DNA from 4 places in the Streptomyces sp. T12 genome. Region 4 is predicted to be linked to each of the others. Evidence: riboswitches for the same ligand, from Rfam matches in the RefSeq annotation. Region 4 holds a riboswitch; each other region holds the start of a gene.

Region 1 (2,193 bases), 3.9 Mb from region 4:
ACAAGGTCCTGCGCGAGGAGAAGGGCTACACCTACGGTGTGCGCGCGTTCGGGCAGGTCCTGCGCTCCGCCCCGGACGGCACGGGCGCGGCCATGCTCGCCATCAGCGGCTCCGTCGACACCCCGAACACCGGTCCGGCTCTGGACGACCTCTGGAAGGTCCTGCGCGGGGTCGCCGGCGAAGGGCTCACCGACGCCGAGCGGGACTTCGCCGTGCAGAACCTGGTCGGGGTGGCGCCGCTGAAGTACGAGACCGCCGCCTCCGTGGCGAACACCCTGGCCGACCAGGTCGAGCAGCACCTGCCCGACGACTACCAGGCGACGCTGTACCAGCGGCTCGCCGCGACCGGCACCGTCGAGGCCACCGCGGCGGCCGTGAGCGCCTTCCCGGTGGACCGGCTGGTGACGATCCTCGTCGGCGACGCGGCCGAGATCCGGGAGCCCGTCGAGGCCCTCGGCATCGGCGAAGTCACCGTCGTGGCAGCCGAGTAGCAACAGCGGCAGCCGAGTAGAGGCAGGCACAGCGCCGGCCAGCGGCACGCGCGTGCAGGGGCCCTGGTGACGAAAGAGTCACCGGGGCCCCTTTATGCCCGAATTGAGGGAGAGGTTGCCTGTCTGGCCTGTGGGATGCGCTACAAAAGCCGTGATCCGTTTGGGGATTGAAAGTTGTCCCGCTTAGCGTCTTGCGGGCTGTCCGTCAGGCAGTGCGCCGCGCCCGCGGCACCGGACAGCCATCGCCGAGTCCCCGTACGGCGCGAGCCAGGGGAGCCGGGGACCCATCGAAGTCCCTGGGGTGAATCGGACGCCCGCGCAGCCGCGAGGGGGTCCGTAGGAGACCTTCCTGCTCCGAACCCGTCAGCTAACCCGGTAGGCGAGAAGGAAGGAAAGGACCAGCCACTACATGGCGTTCACCTGCGCCACCGGGAAGAACCGTCCCACCGGGAAGCACCGTCGCCCCAGCCGGTTCGAGCGCACCACCGCCCGCGCTGCGGGCGTCGCCGCTCTCACTGCCACCGGCGTCATAGGCACCCTCGCCACCCCGGCGCTCGCCGCCGAACCCGCTGTCGAGCAGACCGGCCTCATCCCCGTCGTCACCATCGAGAACTCGATCGCCGACCAGATCGACGCCCAGGCCGCCGCCCAGGAGCAGGCCGCCGAGGAGGCCGCGGCCCGTAAGAAGGCCGCCGAGGAGGCCGCGCGCAAGAAGGCGGCCGAGAAGGCCAAGCAGGAGCGCGAGGCCAAGGAGCGCGCCGCCCGCGAGGCCGAGCGCAAGCGCCTGCTGTCCTACGTGGCGCCGATCTCCGGCTCGTACATCTCCACCGGCTACAAGGCCGGCGGCGCCGTCTGGTCCTCCGGCAGCCACACGGGCGTCGACTTCCACGCCGCCAGCGGCACCTCCGTCCACGCGGTCGGCTCCGGCACCGTCGTGGAGGCCGGTTGGGGCGGGTCGTACGGCAACAACATCGTGATCAAGATGAACGACGGTACGTACACCCAGTACGGCCACCTGTCGTCCATAGGCGTCTCGGTGGGCCAGGCCGTCACGCCCGGCCAGCAGATCGGCCTGTCCGGCGCCACCGGCAACGTCACCGGACCGCACCTGCACTTCGAGGCCCGCACGACGGCGGAGTACGGATCCGACATCGACCCCGTCGCCTACCTCCGCTCGCACGGCGTGAACCTCTGACGGCTCCACTGCGCCTCCCCTCCCCGAAAGCCCCGGCTCCCGAGCCGGGGCTTTCGGCGTTTCGGACGACCGGCTGTCCAAAAAATATCCATGGATTCCGACCCGCCATCGGAAATTCCAGCCGGGTGCAATAGAGTCACTGAACACACGTCATTCGTCGACGTTTCACGGGGATTAAAGCGGAGGTCGGTCATGCGTATTCCGGCGCACTCGGTATGCACCGCGATCCGGGACGACATCGTCGCCGGTGTCTACGAGCGCGGCAGCCGGCTCACCGAGGAACTCCTCGCACGCCGCTACGGCGTCTCCCGCGTCCCCGTGCGGGAGGCCCTGCGCACCCTGGAGGCGGAGGGCTTCGTGGTGACCCGGAGACACGCGGGCGCGTGCGTCGCCGAACCGACCGAGCAGGAGGCCGCCGACCTGCTGGAGATGCGCACCCTCCTGGAGCCGCTCGGCGCCTCCCGGGCCGCCCAGCGGCGCACCGAGGCCCATCTGAAGGTCCTGCGC
Region 2 (2,193 bases), 2.1 Mb from region 4:
GTTGTACGACGCGGGCGCGGACCGTCTGCTGTGGTCCGTCACGCTGGACCGGGAGTTGGCGGAGACCGCGCTCGGCAAGATCGAGGCCGAGGTGGGTCAGGTCTACGCGGCCGTCGACCAGGACGGAGTCGACGGACTCACGCTCATCGAGCCCGGGTATCTGATGCCCCACCCCACCCTGCCCGCCGTACGCGTGCGGCACCGCGACGACCTGTGGTGCGAGCCGATCAGCAAAGTGCTGCTGCGCCATCCCGCCCTGTCGGACGACGAGTTGGCGGCGACGGCGCGCGCGGTGGTCGGATCCCTCGCGACGGTCACCATGTCAGGGCCGGGCACCGTCGAACTCCAGCCATGCGGCATCACCAAGGCGACCGGTCTCGCGCTCGCCGCGGAGCATCTGGGCCTCGGCGCGCACGAGACCATCGCCTTCGGCGACATGCCCAATGACATCCCGATGTTCGACTGGGCCGCCCGCGGTGTCGCGATGGCCAACGCGCACCCCGAACTCAAGGCGGTTGCCGACGAGATCACCCTCTCGAACGAGGACGACGGCATCGCCGTCGTCCTCGAGAGACTGTTCGCGGGGAGCCTGGTCGACTTCGCCCAGTAGTGCCCGTTCTTCGACCAGTAAGGAATGGTTTCGCCTAGTAAGGGCCGTTCACGTTGTCGATCGAGCCGTACCGCGCGGCCGCGTAGTTGCACGCGGCCGTGATGTTCGCGACCGGGTCGAAGGGGTCGTAGACCGTCCCCGGCACGTGGTAGGCCGCGAAGGTGGGGTCGATGACCTGCAGGAGCCCCTTGGACGGGGTGCCCGCCGCGGCGTTGGAGTCCCAGCCGTTGATGGCGGCCGGGTTGCCGGACGACTCGCGCATGACGTTGCGGTAAATGCCGTCGTATGAACCTGGAATTCCGTTTTGCGCCATGATGTCCAGCGCATTGCGGATCCAGCCGTCGAGGTTGTCCGGGTACGACTTCACGGAGGCCGTGGTGGCGTGGGCGACGGCGGACTTCTTGGCCGGCGCGGACGCCTTGTCGGCCGTCTCGCTCGCGGTGCCGGCCTTCGTCGCCCGGACCTTCAGGTCGAGGCCCGGGTGGATCAGCCTGGGGTTGTCGCCGACGGCCTTGCGGTTGTCCTTGTAGAGCTGCCGCCAGCCGCCCTGTGCGTCGTACCGGTCCGCGATGCCGTAGAGCGAGTCGCCCTTCTTCGTGGTGTAGGTGACGGACTTGGCCTTCGCCGCGGACGGCGCGGACTGCGGTGCCGCCTGCGCGGCGGCGGGGGCCTGGGCCGGCTGTGCGGCGCTCGCGGTGGTCGCGCTCAGGAGTGGGAGGGCGAGGGCGGCGGTACCGGTTCCGGCTGCGACGACGTGGCGGGTGAGCGGGTTGGTTCTGGGACGGCGGTGCTTGCCTCGGGCCATGGCGCTGTTCCTCTCCGACGCCTGCGAGGTGAGCTGTCGGGTTCGGGCGGGAGATGCCCGGCCGCGCCGCCGTGTGGCGGCGCGGACTTCACCCCTAGCCGGCCCGGTGCGCCATCAAGGCGTCCGGTCCGGCGACTTACCTGGGTCCCCCGCTCCTGCCGTTCGTGAGTGAGTACGTAGGTGGATGACTCGGGCGGCGGCAGGATTAGGCGTCCGCCCGACTGAGCGGGAACGTATGCGAGAGCACACGCCCGGAACAAGTGCCATGGTCACCTGTCGTGCCGGTTGACCATGGTCTGGTGTGTATGGGGTGCTTGATCCTTTGCGGTTGCCAAGCCTCAACTTGCGCTCGGGGCAAGGGGTGGAGGGGGCGCTTCCGGTCGGGTCTGCGGCTGGGGGTGCGTGACCCAATTCACTGACATCCACAAGAGCCGCAAATCGGGCAATGGCTCCAACTCGCTGTTAACCGGCCGTCCGTTGAGTCCGTTTCTCCCATGTACGGTGGAAAAGCACCTCTTCGCCCTCCCGGCAGATCACCTCGTTCGAGGTGACGAAATGCTCCCCGTCGCAGCTGATCTCCGAGCGCGTCCGCACCGTGGCGTCCCACGCCAGATCCGGGCGGTGCAGCCGGATCGACCAGTCCGAGCGGGTGCGGGCCGACAAGGGGTCCCACTCGTCGATGGTGTACGTCTCCAGCGCGTCCTCGGTGAACTCCAGGCCGTCGGGGTACACGCGCGTGCCGCCGTACCGAGGGTCGACCTCCAGGCGCCACTCGCCC
Region 3 (2,193 bases), 3.1 Mb from region 4:
TGGCTCGCGTGTCCTGCGGTGCCGTCGAGGCGAGGGCGGGGGCGATGTCGAGAGCCTGGCCCGGGACGGTGGTCGCGGAGGTGTCGACGCTCGGGCTCGGCGCGGTGGGCCAGGCCGTCGTGCCGGGCGGGACTGTGGTGAGGTCGGCTGCGGACTGTGCTTGCAGGGCCTGCCACTGCGTCTCGGCCGAGGGCTGGAGCTCGACCGGCGTAGTGCCCCACGTGTCGGCGGCGGGCAGGGGCTCGATCGCCGGGAGCGGCGTGCTCTGCGGTGCGGTGTACGCGGACAGCAACTCCCGGGCGCGGGCGAGCTTGCGCTGGTTCTGCTCCTTGGCGGTTCGCAGCGAGGACCGCTGCTGCGGATCGGCCTTCGGTTCGGCCGCCGGCTCGGCGGTCGGGGCGGGCAGGGCGAGGGCCGACCGGGTGCTCCAGTCGGTCTGCGCGGCCTCCTGCGGTGCCTCCGGGGCGCCAGGCAGGGCGGCCATCGGGCCTGCGGTCAGCTCCGCGACGGGAGCCGTCCCCGTGACCTGAGCGGACGTCAACTCGGCGACCGGTGCGGCGGGCAACTCCAGTACGGGCCGGCCGGACGCCTCCCGCCCGCGGTCCGTGAGACCGTCCCCCGCACCCTGCGCCGGGCGGGCGCGCCGCGCCTCGGCGGGTCGCTCCGGCATCCTGTCGGCCGGCAGCGCCGCCGGAACGGTGGGACCCAGCTTCGAGCGGGCCACGTCGAACCACTGCCGGGCGATGTTGTCGAGAGCGGGGTCGCTGCGTCTGCCCTCATCGCCCCGGGCCGCGGCGGTGGTTGTGCCTCCGGCGCCCGTCGGCCGGTCGGCACGCTTGCGCGGTCCCGTCGCCGCGGCGCGGGTGGCGTTGAAGGTTCCCGTGTCGGACTCGGCCCGGTCGTAGAGGGAGCTGACCCGTCGGCTGACCTCCTCGCGGCTCGGTGCCTCGTCCCCGGGGGAGGGGGCGGCGTTGGCCGTCTGGGCGAGCAGTGCCACCGAGGTGAGGGCCGCCGACGCGAGTGCGGAATTGCGCATGCCGGGCAGGCTCAAAGCCCCCGGACGCGCGGTGCGTTCCGGCGCCATGGGCGACGTACTCCTTCCGTAATCCGCCTACCGAGTTAGCTGACGGGTTCGGGCGGACGGTTCCGGAAGGTGTGCCCTACGGCCCTTGCCCCGAAAGGCAGTTGGGCCGATTCACCCCGATTTTCGGTTGGGTCCCCGGCTCCAGTGAACCCCTGGGGGCGCACCGGACTCAGCGGAGGCCGCACGTCCCGGCGGGGTTCGCCGGAGGTCGTCGTGCGGCCTGAGGCGTAACCTAGCCAACTTGTGAGCCTCGCGTGAAGGTTGACATGTGAAATGTCCGATACGTTTTTGTGACCTTCGACGCTTCGGGGGCGGGGCCTCCGGTTTCACTTCGCGCTGCGCTGACTCCGCCACGCCTCGTAGTGGTCCAGGACCGTCTGCTCGATCGGGCGGTAGGTGATGCCCAGTTCGTTCACGCTCCGGCTGTTGTCCACCCGGAAGCGGATGCCGAGGTGTTTGCGGATGTAGTCCTGCGTCAGCCCGAAGGCCGGGCCGAGGACGCGTACCGGCCAGTGCGGGAGCGCGGTGCGCGGGAGGCGGAGGTCACGGGGGTACCGGGCCCGGATGATGCGGGACATCTCGTGGAAGGACGTCATGGTCCGATCGGCGACGATGTAACGGCCCTTCGCGTCCGGGTTCTCCGCTGCCGCGATGTGCGCGTCGGCGACCTCGCGCACGTCCGCCGTGGTGAAGCTGAAGTCCGGTGCGCCGTAGAAGAAGTAGCCCTTGAACAGCTCCTCCAGCAGGAACAGGCTGCCGGACTCCGAGGCCGGGGTGAGGGAAGGGCCCAGGATCAGGCCGGGGTTGACCGACACCATCCGCCAGCGGCCCTGGGCGGCCTCCGCGTCCCGGGCCGCGCGCTCCGCCAGCGTCTTGGCGTAGTGGTAGGGGTTGTTCTCGACCGTGCTGGTGGTGTTGAAGTACCGCTCCGACAGCACCGCGTCGTCCATGGCGAGTACGTCCGCGTAGTCCCCGAAGATCGTGCCCACGGTGGAGGTGAGGACGAGCCTGTCGACCGTGGGCGTCCGCTCGATGGCCGCCAGCACATGGCGCGTACCGAGCAGGGCCGGGTCGACCATGTCCCGGCGGCCGTCCTTGATCTTCTCCGG
Region 4 (2,193 bases):
GGCGAGCGAGACGCCGAGGATGGCGTTGGCGCCGAGGGAACCCTTGTTGTCGGTGGCGTCCAGGTCGAACATCGCCTGGTCGATCAGGCGCTGCTCGGTGGCGTCGTAGCCGACGAGCTCCGGGCCGATCTGCTCGATGACGGCGAGGACGGCCTTCTCGACACCCTTGCCGAGGTAGCGGTTCTGGTCGCCGTCGCGAAGCTCGATGGCCTCGAAGGCGCCGGTGGAGGCGCCGGACGGAACGGCGGCACGACCCGTGCTGCCGTCGTCGAGGCCGACCTCGACCTCGACGGTGGGGTTGCCTCGCGAGTCGAGGATTTCCCGGGCTACGACGACGTCGATGGACGGCACGAGCATCTCCTTCGTGGATGTGACGCTGTTGGTGCGGGGCTGTGAGCCTTGCGACTAGAGCCTAACCGCCTCGGGGACATCGGCAGCCGACCGACCGTCCCGTGGACAGAAGCGAACCGTACCCATTGTTCCCCGCCGGAACAAAGGGCGGGTGGCATTCAGGGAAAGAAAAAGCCCCGCCCCGGTGCGTACGGGGGAAGACGCACCGGAGCGGGGAGCCCGTGGGGGACGGGGGTGACCCTCACGAGGACTTCACTATGAGGTCCACGCATGTGAGGGCGCTGTGGTTCAGCTGTCCGTATTACTTCAGGTGCAGCTGCTGGCCCGGGTAGATCAGGTTCGCGTCCTCGACGATGTCCTTGTTCAGCTGGAAGAGCTTCTCCCAGCCGCCCTTGACGTCGTGCTCCGCGGCGATCGAGCTGAGGGTGTCGCCCTTGACGACCTTGTACTCGCCGTCGCCCTTCTTGACCTTCTTGCCGGTCGGGGTGGTGACGGTCTTGGTGCTCTTCTTGGCGGCGGGACGCTCGCTGGAGCGGGAGGCCGACTGCTGCTCGGTGGAGCGGGTGGTGCTCTCGCTGCTCTGCGAGGAACCGCTCGACGAGGAGCCGGAGCCGCTGTACGCGGCGCTCGACAGGCCGGTGCCGCAGTTCGGCCAGGCACCCTTGCCCTGGCTGGCGAGGACCTTCTCGGCGATCTCGATCTGCTGGCCCTTGCTGGCCTGGTCGGCGGTGGAGGCGTACGCCGTGCCGCCGTACGCGGCCCAGGTGGAGGCCGAGAACTGCAGACCGCCGTAGTAGCCGTTGCCGGTGTTGATCGACCAGTTGCCGCCGGACTCGCACTGGGCGACGGCGTCCCACTCGGAGGCGGTGGCGGCGGAGGCGCTGCCGGCCGCCATCAGCGGGGCGGCGACGGCGGCGGCGCCGGTGACGCCGACGACGGCTATGGCGCGAGCGGCCTTGGACGGACGACGGTGCTTGCCCTTGCTGGAAAACAGCATGGAGAGATCCCCTCACCGACGCCTGCGAGGTGAGCTGTCGGGTTCGGGCCGGTTGAGTTGCCCGGCCGCGCACGTTCGCCTTTCGGCTCGCGTTGCGCGGCTTCACCCCAAGCCGACTCCGGCCGTGCGGCCCCGAAGGGCCTCAACTGCCGGACCCGGCACTTACCTTGGGTCCCCCGCTCCTGCCTACGGCGCTTTACGCGACGACTGTTCCCGTACGGCCGCTGGCAGGATTCGGCGTTGCGGCAGCCGGGGCTCGTGGTGACGAGCGGTCATGACCGTAGCCACGCGATTCGCGGAATTTCAAAGACGATCAGGGCTTCTGAGATCTATCTCTCAGTACATTCAAAACGGACATTCAGCGCGAACCATGACGCGAACTGTCGCTGTTTTTCGCCCTGTTCGCCCCCTATTTGGTGGGGACTTCCAGGGTCTGACCGGGGAAGATGTGGTTCGCGTCAGTACCGATGGCCTGCTTGTTCGCGTCGTACAGCGCGGACCATCCGCCGTCGAGGCCAAGGGAGTCGGCGATGGAGGCGAGAGTGTCGCCGGCGCGGACGGTGTACGAGGCATGGCGACCGGAGGACTTGGCGGCGGCTTCGCTCGCCCCGCTCTCGTCGGCACTGGGTCCGCGATGACGTCCCGAGCCGACTGTCCCGGAGTCGATGGCCCCGGTGTCGACGAGGCTCCGGGAGCCCTCTCCTTGCTCTGATTTGTCCAGATTGTCGCTCTTGGGCGTCTCCACGGGCGAGCCGTCGGGCGACTGCGGGGCACTCGCATCGGCGGGCGCATCGGACTTCGAGGAGTTGTCCGCCGAAGAGGACGAAGAGTGCGAAGAGGAAGAA

What was found. A riboswitch is a leader RNA that binds a small molecule or an ion and turns the genes downstream of it on or off. The one in region 4 is predicted to bind cyclic di-AMP.
Region 1: it holds a riboswitch for cyclic di-AMP, as region 4 does, so the genes downstream of both, PBV52_RS36200 (M23 family metallopeptidase) here and PBV52_RS18650 (transglycosylase family protein) in region 4, are expected to answer to the same signal.
Region 2: it holds a riboswitch for cyclic di-AMP, as region 4 does, so the genes downstream of both, PBV52_RS28660 (LysM peptidoglycan-binding domain-containing protein) here and PBV52_RS18650 (transglycosylase family protein) in region 4, are expected to answer to the same signal.
Region 3: it holds a riboswitch for cyclic di-AMP, as region 4 does, so the genes downstream of both, PBV52_RS04855 (C40 family peptidase) here and PBV52_RS18650 (transglycosylase family protein) in region 4, are expected to answer to the same signal.

The regions. Positions count from the first base shown of each region.
Region 1 covers NZ_CP117866.1:8,054,121-8,056,313, forward strand. Annotated here, with positions in the region: gene PBV52_RS36195 (pitrilysin family protein) at 1-491, shown strand, start outside; cyclic di-AMP (ydaO/yuaA leader) riboswitch at 725-887, shown strand; gene PBV52_RS36200 (M23 family metallopeptidase) at 901-1,686, shown strand; gene PBV52_RS36205 (GntR family transcriptional regulator) at 1,879-2,193, shown strand, end outside.
Region 2 covers NZ_CP117866.1:6,334,605-6,336,797, forward strand. Annotated here, with positions in the region: gene PBV52_RS28655 (HAD family hydrolase) at 1-610, shown strand, start outside; gene PBV52_RS28660 (LysM peptidoglycan-binding domain-containing protein) at 645-1,415, opposite strand; cyclic di-AMP (ydaO/yuaA leader) riboswitch at 1,421-1,600, opposite strand; partial or broken gene PBV52_RS28665 (CocE/NonD family hydrolase) at 1,878-2,193, opposite strand, start outside.
Region 3 covers NZ_CP117866.1:1,105,243-1,107,435, reverse strand. Annotated here, with positions in the region: gene PBV52_RS04855 (C40 family peptidase) at 1-1,036, opposite strand, end outside; cyclic di-AMP (ydaO/yuaA leader) riboswitch at 1,093-1,269, opposite strand; gene PBV52_RS04850 (NAD-dependent epimerase/dehydratase family protein) at 1,411-2,193, opposite strand, start outside.
Region 4 covers NZ_CP117866.1:4,199,604-4,201,796, forward strand. Annotated here, with positions in the region: gene eno (phosphopyruvate hydratase) at 1-351, opposite strand, end outside; gene PBV52_RS18650 (transglycosylase family protein) at 653-1,348, opposite strand; cyclic di-AMP (ydaO/yuaA leader) riboswitch at 1,353-1,552, opposite strand; gene PBV52_RS18655 (transglycosylase family protein) at 1,758-2,193, opposite strand, start outside.